Saccharopolyspora erythraea NRRL 2338: one gene and its partner. The protein of the gene in region 2 interacts with the protein of the main gene of each other region in a pairwise test. Links are inferred from orthologs where the notes say so. Each region holds a gene or a part of one and is shown on either strand. Other genes may lie near its edges.

Evidence for each region. The genes of interacting proteins can lie anywhere in the genome.
Region 1: the proteins of ligA (region 2) and leuS interact in binary tests that used the Escherichia coli proteins (3 or more experiments, as listed by UniProt). The link is inferred for Saccharopolyspora erythraea NRRL 2338 from one-to-one orthologs.

Annotation. Positions count from the first base shown.
Region 1 is NC_009142.1:8,184,085-8,188,939, reverse strand. The notes cover bases 820-4,194. They hold leuS (leucine--tRNA ligase), read left to right. Parts: upstream 820-1,126; coding sequence 1,127-3,994; downstream 3,995-4,194. Other genes in these bases: SACE_RS35580 (acyl-CoA dehydrogenase family protein), read left to right, coding at 4,171-4,194; SACE_RS35590 (esterase-like activity of phytase family protein), read left to right, coding at 820-933. In the rest of the region: more of SACE_RS35590, read left to right, coding at 1-819; more of SACE_RS35580, read left to right, coding at 4,195-4,855.
Region 2 is NC_009142.1:6,922,791-6,927,187, forward strand. Bases 593-3,509 are described here. They hold ligA (NAD-dependent DNA ligase LigA), read right to left. Parts: upstream 3,185-3,509; coding sequence 1,001-3,184; downstream 593-1,000. Other genes in these bases: SACE_RS29645 (GNAT family N-acetyltransferase), read right to left, coding at 593-992. Also shown: more of SACE_RS29645, read right to left, coding at 492-592; SACE_RS29655 (hypothetical protein), read right to left, coding at 3,761-4,397. UniProt on the Escherichia coli protein: DNA ligase that catalyzes the formation of phosphodiester linkages between 5'-phosphoryl and 3'-hydroxyl groups in double-stranded DNA using NAD as a coenzyme and as the energy source for the reaction.

The sequences.
Region 1 (4,855 bases), 1.3 Mb from region 2 along the record:
TCCGGCATCGACTACGACCCGCGCACCGGCGCATACGTGCTGATCAGCGACGACCGCTCGGAGCGGCAGCCGGCGCGCGGCTACCTCGCCGACATCCCGGTCACCGCCGACGGGCTCGGCCCGGTGTCCCTCGCGGCGACCCGGCCGCTGCTGCGCCCGGACGGCACGACCTACCCGGCGGGCAGCCTCGACCCCGAGGACGTCCGGTGGGACCCGCGCAGCGGCGAGGTCTGGTGGACCAGCGAGGGCGAGCGGCAGGAGGGGCTGGTCGACCCGTCGATCCGCAGCGCCGCCCTCGACGGTTCGGCCACCGGTGAGCTGCCGCTCCCGCCGAACCTGGCCATGCGTCCCGACAGCGGTCCGAAGCAGAACGAGGCGCTGGAGGGCCTGACCTTCGCCGCCGACGGGTCGCTGCTGGTCAGCGCCATGGAGGGGCCGCTGGTGCAGGACGGCGAGTCGCCGACGTTCGAGCACGGCGCCCTCAGCAGGCTCACCGCCCAGGACCGCTCCGGGGCCATCGTCGCGCAGGTCGCCTACCCGCTCGACAAGGTGTTCGCGCGGTCGCCGACCGGCGGGTTCGCCAACAACGGCGTCACGGCGATCCTGGCCGACGGCGACGACCCGTTCCGCTACCTGGTGATGGAGCGCTCGTTCGTCGACGGCGTCGGCAACTCCGTCCGGATCTACGAGGTCGACGCCCGCGGCGCCACCGACGTCCGGGACGTGGCCTCGCTGGCGGGCGCCGACGTGACGCCGGTGCGCAAGACCCCGCTGGCCGACCTGTCGGAGCTCGGGCTGAGCACCGTCGACAACGTCGAGGGCATGACCTGGGGTCCCGTGCTTCCCGGCGGCGAGCGCAGCCTGGTCCTCGTCAGCGACGACAACTTCTCCGCGCAGCAGACCACGCAGGTGATCGCCCTGGGCGTGAAGTGATCTCTGTTACCCTTGACACCGTGAGCAGCGCTCGACTTCTTGCGAGACCGCGTTGAACGTCCGCTGACGACGCTTCGACGCGGTGACCCCTCACGCCCGGTAGGGCTGGGGGGTTTCGCTTTTTCCGGGGACGGCACACTTAGAGGGCACGATCCGCGCGTTCGGGCGAGAAGGCAGGAAAGGTACGCACACCATGAGTGGCCAGGCAGAGGGCTCGACGAACACCGAAGAGGTCCCGCGGTTCCGGTACACCGCGCAGACCGCAGCCGAGATCGAGCAGCGCTGGCAGCGGCGCTGGGAGGAGCTCGGCACCTTCCACGCGCCCAACCCGGCCGGCTCGCTGAAGGGCGAGGTCAGCGACGAGAAGCTGTTCGTCCAGGACATGTTCCCGTACCCGTCGGGGTCGGGCCTGCACGTCGGGCACCCGCTGGGCTTCATCGGCACCGACGTCTACGCCCGCTTCAACCGGATGCTGGGCAAGAACGTGCTGCACACGATGGGCTTCGACTCGTTCGGCCTGCCCGCCGAGCAGTACGCGGTGCAGACCGGTACCCACCCGCGCACCACGACCGAGAAGAACATCGAGCGGTACCTGACCCAGATCCGCAGGCTGGGGCTGGGCCACGACGAGCGCCGCCGGGTCGCCACCACCGACATCCCGTTCTACCGCTGGACGCAGTGGATCTTCCTGCAGATCTTCCACTCCTGGTACGACACCGACGCCGACCGCGCGCGCCCGATCAGCGAGCTGGAGGCGCAGTTCGCCGCCGGTGAGCGCGCGACGCCCGACGGCCGCCCGTGGGCGGAGCTGTCGCGCACCGAGCAGCGCCGGATCATCGACTCGTACCGGCTGGTCTACCTGTCGGAGGCGCCGGTGAACTGGGCGCCGGGCCTGGGCACCGTGGTCGCCAACGAGGAGGTCACCGCCGACGGGCTGACCGAGCGCGGCAACTTCCCGGTGTTCCGCCGCAACCTCAAGCAGTGGATGATGCGGATCACCGCCTACGCCGACCGCCTGATCGACGACCTGGACCGGCTGGACTGGCCGGACAAGATCAAGACGATGCAGCGGAACTGGATCGGCCGCTCGCAGGGCGCCAACGTGGTGTTCCCGCTGGACGGCTCGGCGGGCAGCATCGAGGTCTTCACCACCCGGCCCGACACCCTGTTCGGCGTGACCTACCTGGTGCTGGCGCCGGAGCACCCGCTGGTCGACGAGCTGACCGCGGCGCAGTGGCCGCAGGACCCGGACCTGCGCTGGACCGGCGGCGCGGCCACGCCGGCCGAGGCGGTCGCGCAGTACCGCCGCGCGGCGTCGATGAAGTCGGACCTGGACCGCCAGGAGAACAAGGAGAAGACCGGCGTCTTCACCGGTGCCTGGGCCACCAACCCGGTCAACGGCGAGCAGGTGCCGGTGTTCATCGCCGACTACGTGCTGATGGGCTACGGCACCGGCGCGATCATGGCGGTGCCCGGCGAGGACCAGCGCGACTTCGACTTCGCCGAGGCGTTCGGCCTGCCGGTGGTGCGCACCGTGCAGCCCTCGGAGGGCTTCGAGGGCGGTGCATACAGCGGTGAGGGCCCGCGGATCAACTCCGCGAACCCCGACGTGGGCCTGGACCTCAACGGCATGCACCTGGACGAGGCCAAGAAGACCATCATCGAGTGGCTGGAGTCCCACAAGCACGGCTCGGGCACCGTCCAGTACAAGCTGCGCGACTGGCTGTTCGCGCGGCAGCGCTACTGGGGCGAGCCGTTCCCGGTCGTCTACGACTCCGACGGCATCCCGCTGGGGCTGCCGGAGTCGGAGCTGCCCGTGGTCCTGCCCGAGGTCGCCGACTACTCGCCGCGCACCTTCGACCCGGAGGACGCCGACAGCAGGCCGGAGCCGCCGCTGGCCAAGGCGACCGAGTGGGCCAACGTCGAGCTGGACCTTGGCGACGGCCTCAAGAACTACGAGCGCGACACCAACGTCATGCCCCAGTGGGCCGGTTCGTGCTGGTACCAGCTCCGCTACATCGACCCGGACAACGACCAGGCGTTCGTCGACCCGGCCAACGAGCGGTACTGGATGGGCAAGCGTCCGGAGCTGCACGGTCCGGACGACCCGGGCGGCCTGGACCTCTACATCGGTGGCGTCGAGCACGGCGTGCTGCACCTGCTGTACTCCCGCTTCTGGCACAAGGTCCTCTACGACCTGGGCCACGTGTCCTCGGAGGAGCCCTACCGGCGCCTGTACAACCAGGGCTACATCCAGGCCTACGCCTACACCGACTCGCGCGGCGTGTACGTCCCCGCCGAGGAGGTGGAGGAGCGCGACGGGAAGTTCTTCTTCCAGGGCGAGGAGGTCCGCCGCGAGTACGGGAAGATGGGCAAGAGCCTGAAGAACTCCGTCTCCCCGGACGAGATGGCCGACGCCTACGGCGCGGACACGCTGCGGCTGTACGAGATGGCCATGGGCCCGCTGGACGCTTCGCGGCCGTGGGCGACCAAGGACGTCGTCGGCTCGCACCGGTTCCTGCAGCGGCTGTGGCGCAACGTCGTCGACGAGAACACCGGCGAACTGCGCGTCACCGACGACGAGCCCGCGATCGAGGTGCTGCGCGCGCTGCACAAGACGATCGCCGGGGTCCGCGAGGACTACCGCGAGCTGCGGTTCAACACCGCGGTGGCCAAGCTGATCGAGCTGAACAACCTGCTGACCAAGGAGTACTCGGCGACGGGCGCGCCGCGTGCGGTGGTCGGGCCGCTGGTGCTGATGGTCGCTCCGCTGGCGCCGCACATGGCCGAGGAGCTGTGGTCGAAGCTGGGCCACGACGGGAGCCTGGCGCACGGTCCGTTCCCGGAGGCCGACGAGCAGTACCTGGTCGAGGACACCGTCGAGTACCCGATCCAGTTCAACGGCAAGGTCCGCTCGCGGATCGTCGTCCCGGCCTCCGCGGGCCAGGACGAGGTGAAGGCGGCGGCGCTGGCCGACGAGAAGGTGGTCGCGGCGCTGGACGGCCGCGAGCCGCGCAAGGTCATCGTGGTGCCGGGCCGGCTGGTCAACGTGGTCGGCTGAGCACGTGCCGCACAACGCCGGGTCATCCGCGGATGATCCGGCGTTTCCGTTCTTGAGCCCCGTTCGCGGTAGACAGGGTGACGACGCCGCTTGCCGCAGGGCGTGCGGCATCACATAGCGAGGTTACCGACGGGTAACTACGCTCGGCGGTGTCGACGCCTACCTTTGGAGGGCCCATGGACGTCCCGAAGACCCCGGCTTCCTTCGATCGCGCCGAACTCGCCGAACTGCTCGACGGGCGATGGGCGCAGGTGCGGACCCACGTGCGGCGGGCCCTGACCGGCGTCGACCTCTCCCCCGGCGACCACCTCGACACCGAGTCCCACCGCGCGCGGACGCTGGAGCAGCTGCACCTGCTGGTCGAGAGCGGGATCACCGGACTGGGCTTCCCGCTCTCGCACGGCGGCCAGGGCGACACCGGCGGCTCGGTCGTCTCGCTGGAGATGCTGTCCGGCAACCTGTCGCTGATGGTCAAGGCCGGTGTGCAGTGGGGCCTGTTCGGCGGCGCGGTCGTCGCGCTCGGCACCGACCGCCACCACGACCGCTACCTGGCCCGGATCATGGACCTGCAACTGCCGGGCTGCTTCGCGATGACCGAGACCGGCCACGGCTCCGACGTCCAGCGCCTGCGCACGACCGCCACCTACGACCCGGCGACCGAGGAGTTCGTCGTCCACACCCCGCACGAGGCGGCGCGCAAGGAGTACATCGGCAACGCCGCCCGCGACGGCCGGATGGCGGTGGTGTTCGCACAGCTGATCACCCGAGGCGACCGCCACGGCGTGCACGCGCTGCTGGTGCCGATCCGGGACGAGCGGGGAAACCCGCTGCCGGGCGTGCACATCGAGGACTGCGGCCGCA
Region 2 (4,397 bases):
TCGCCGGACCCGGCCACGGGCGGCTCTCGCGCACCGGCAGCGAGGCGTTGACTCGCCGGACCCGGCCACGGGCGGCTCTCGCGCACCGGCAGCGAGGCGTTGACTCGCCGGACCCGGCCACGGGCGGCTCTCGCGCACCGGCAGCGAGGCGTTGACTCGCCGGACCCGGCCACGGGCGGCTCTCGCTCCCTAGCGGTGGGCGTCGACTCGCCGGACCCGGCCGCGGGTGGGCTCTTGCGCACTGGCGGCCAAGCTCGCCGTGCCTGGCCACGGGGAAGGTCCGCGCCGCGCCGGTCAGGCGTTGGCTCGCCGGGTCCGGGGACTTCCACGCGTGGCCTGGACGGTTTCGTTCCCCGTCCCCGGAAGCTCTCACCGGGGTCCTGGTGGTTGCGGCCAATGGCGCCCGGAGCGGCGGCGTCCCGCCACGGGCCTATCGGCAGGCCGGGCGGCGGAGCCCGGCCACAGGCCCGCGCCGCTTCGGAGCGCCTGGCTCAGCCCAGGTCGAGGACGTAGGCCATCAGGTGCAGCCCGGGTTCCGGCTCCCAGTCGCGGTCGGGCGTCCGCCGGAAACCGAAGCGCTCGTAGAGCCCGTGGGCGACGGTCATCGACGCCTGGCTGGTGAGCACGATCCGCTCGTGCCCCTCGACGCGGGCCCGGTCGACCACCGCCTGCACCAGCGCCCGGCCGACGCCGCGACCCGAAGCCTCGGGCGCGACGGCCAGCATCCGGAACTCCATCTCGCCCCGCCTGGCGATGTTGGCGTAGTCGCCCTCGCCCCTGGCCAGGGTCACCGAGCCGAGCACCCGGTCGCCCTCGACGGCGACCAGCAGCTCCGCGCGCCGCGCCCGGTCGGCCACGTCGCGCAGCTTGCGCACGTAGCCGTCGTCGGCGGACAGGTGCCCGCCGTCGACGTAGGCGCGAGCGGTCAGGTCGGCGACCGCTTCGAAGTCGTCCGGTCCGACGGCGCGGACCGTGATCGTGGAAGTCCTCATCGGCGGCCTCACTCGGCGGGCAGCGCCGCTTCGGCCGCCGCTTCCGGGCCCTGCTCCAGCAGGACGCGGAAGCCGTCCTCGTCCAGGACCGGCACCTTCATCTGCACCGCCTTGTCGTACTTGGAGCCGGGCGACTCGCCGACGACGACGAACGCGGTCTTCTTCGACACCGAGCCGGCGGCCCGGCCACCGCGCGCCATGATCAGCTCCTTGGCCTCGTCGCGGGAGAAGCCCTCCAGCGACCCGGTGACCACGATCGACAGGCCGGTCAGGTGGCGCTCGATCGACTCGTCGCGCTCGTCGGCCATCCGGACGCCGGCCTCGCTCCACTTGCGCACGATCTCGCGGTGCCAGTCGACGTCGAACCACTCGCGCACGGCGGTGGCGATCGTCGGGCCGACGCCCTCGCCCGCCGCCAGCTCCTCCTCCGACGCCTCCTGGATGCGGTCGAGCGAGCCGAACTCGCGGGCCAGCACCCGCGCCGCGATCGGGCCCACGTGCCGGATGGACAGCGCCACCAGCACCCGCCACAGCGGCTGCTGCTTCGCCGACTCCAGGTTGGCCAGCAGCTTGCCGCCGTTGACCGACAGGCTGCCGTCGTCGGTGCGGAACAGCGTGGTCTTGAGCAGCGCCTCCTCGTTGAGGTCGAAGAGGTCGCCCTCGTCGAAGACCACGCCCGCCGACAGCAGCGCCGACACGCCCTCGTAGCCCAGCACCTCGATGTCGAACGCCTTGCGCCCGGCGAGCTGGAACAGGCGCTCGCGGCGCTGCCCGATGCAGTTGTGCGAGTTCGGGCAGCGCAGGTCGACGTCGCCCTCCTTCTGGTGGGCCAGCGCCGTGCCGCAGTCGGGGCACTCGGTCGGCATGACGAACTCGCGCTCGCTGCCGTCGCGGACGTCGACGACCGGGCCCAGGACCTCGGGGATCACGTCACCGGCCTTGCGGATGACCACCCGGTCGCCGATCAGCACGCCCTTGTGGCGGACCTGGTCGGCGTTGTGCAGCGTCGCCCTGGCGACCGTCGAGCCGGCGACCTTGACCGGCTCCATCACCGCGTACGGGGTGACCCGGCCGGTGCGGCCCACGGCGACCTGGATGTCCAGCAGCCGGGTGGTGGCCTGCTCCGGCGGGTACTTGTAGGCGATCGACCAGCGCGGGGCGCGCGAGGTGGCGCCGAGCCTGCGCTGCAACGACACCTCGTCGACCTTGACCACGACGCCGTCGATCTCGTGCTCGGCGGAGTTGCGGTGCTTGCCCCAGTAGTCGATGTGCTCCAGCACCTCGTCCACCGTCGACAGCACCTTGGTGTGCGGGGAGACCCGCAGGCCCCACGCCCTGAGCGCGGCGTAGGACTCCGACTGCTGCTTCGGCTCGAAGCCCTCGCGCTTGCCGAGGCCGTGGCAGATCATCCGCAGCGGGCGGCTCTTGGTCACCCGCGGGTCCTTCTGCCGCAGCGAGCCGGCGGCCGAGTTGCGCGGGTTGGCGAACGGCGGCTTGCCCGCCTCCACCAGCGACGCGTTGAGCTGGGCGAACTCGTCGACCCGGAAGAACACCTCGCCGCGGATCTCCACCAGCGCGGGCACCGGGTACTCGTCGGTGCCGGTCAGCTGGTCGGGCACGTCGTCCATGGTGCGGACGTTGAGCGTGACGTCCTCGCCGGTGCGTCCGTCGCCCCTGGTCAGCGCGCGTTCGAGCTTGCCGTCGCGGTAGAGCAGGTTGATGGCAAGGCCGTCGATCTTCAGCTCGCACAGGTAGTGCGCGGAGGAGCCGACCTCGCGCTCGACCCGCTCCACCCAGGCGCGCAGCTCGTCGGGGTCGAAGGCGTTGTCGAGGCTGAGCATCCGCTCCAGGTGGTCCACCGCGGTGAAGTCGGTGGAGAAGGTGCCGCCCACCACCTGCGTCGGCGAGTCCGGGTCGCGCAGCGCGGGGTGGTCGGACTCCAGCGTCTGGAGCTCGGTGAACAGCTCGTCGAACTCGCCGTCGGAGATCGTCGGCGAGTCCAGCACGTAGTACCGGAACTGGTGCGCGCGCACCTGCTCGACGAGATCGGCGTAGCGCTCCCGCACTCCGGCGGGCACGTCCTCGACGCCCTCGGCCGTCGCACCGGCCTCGGCCTCGCTGGTCATTCCGGCGACCGCCGCGTCGTCGAACTCGGCGCGGTCGGCTGGGTCGGCTGGGTCGTTGCTGGTCACCCCACGAGACTAACCAGCGGGCCCGACACCGGCGCCCGGTGTCCGGCGCGGCGGGGCGGGGCGGCGGGGCACGCGCGGCGGGGCGGGCGTAGCGCCGTGCGGTGGTGGCGCGGCGGCGGACGGCGCGGCGGGGCACGTGCCCGCCAGCAGGACAGCCACCCGGACCGGTCCGTTCCATGGCTGGCGCGTCACTCAGGCCGGTGTGCCTGTGGCCATGGGCTCCGAACCCCGGCCTCTAGCTCACCGTCCGACGGTCCTCCGGTCGAAGGTCAACCAGTCGAAGGTCCGCCGCTCCCCGGCCCGTCGTTTGAGTGTCCCCCGATTCGCTGGCCGATCGACCCACCGCACGGCGGGCACAAACTCACGGCCTCTCTTTCCGGGCGCACCAGCGCGTCACCAGTCCGCCTGCGGTCCACGGGACGGCCGTCCGCCAGGCAGACGACCGCCGCCCCAGGGTCTCCGGTCGAGGGTCCGCCAAACGATGAGCCGCTCGATCCGCGCGCTCTTGGCCTCGCCGCACTCCCCGATCCGCCGAACTCCTCCTGCGCGCTACGTCAGAACCCCAGGTCCGCCGCGCTACGCCTGCTCCCCGGCCTCCCCGGCCTCGCCGGACTCCTCCCGCTCCACGGAGTCGCCGTCGTCGAGTGCCCGCACCAGGTCGCGGAACTCCAGCAGGCCGATCGCGCCCTGCGGCTCGTTGTCGGCCGTCTCGACGCGGCCGATGCGGTCGGCGGCGAGCCGCTCGCCGAGCGCGGCGTCCAGCGGCAGGAACGTCAGCGCCGCCCGGGCCTCGCCCTCCAGCCCGGCGAAGCCCGGGTGGTAGACGGCGACGTCGACCAGTCCCTCCGCCTCGTCGACCTGCGGTGCGACCCGGACGTCGGCCAGCGCGTACTTCTCGCCCCGCAGGTTGACCGTGACCTCCGTCGGGTCCGGCACCGGCGGGATGGAGTCGTGGTACTCGAACAGCGAGTCGGCGGCGGGGGCCGCCGCGATCCACGCGTCGGTGTAGGGCCGCAGCTCCGGGTCGGCCTGGCTGGTCAAGACCAGCGCGTACACCGCCGTTTCGCCGCGTTCGATGGAGATCGTCAGGTGGGGGTGCACCGCCGCGGCAAGCTCGGCGAGCTGGTGGTCGACGCGGTGCGGGACGCTGTCGCCGAGCGCGGCGCTGACCTCGGGAAGCATGTCGTCCCAGCGCCGCCAGAACTCCTCGGCG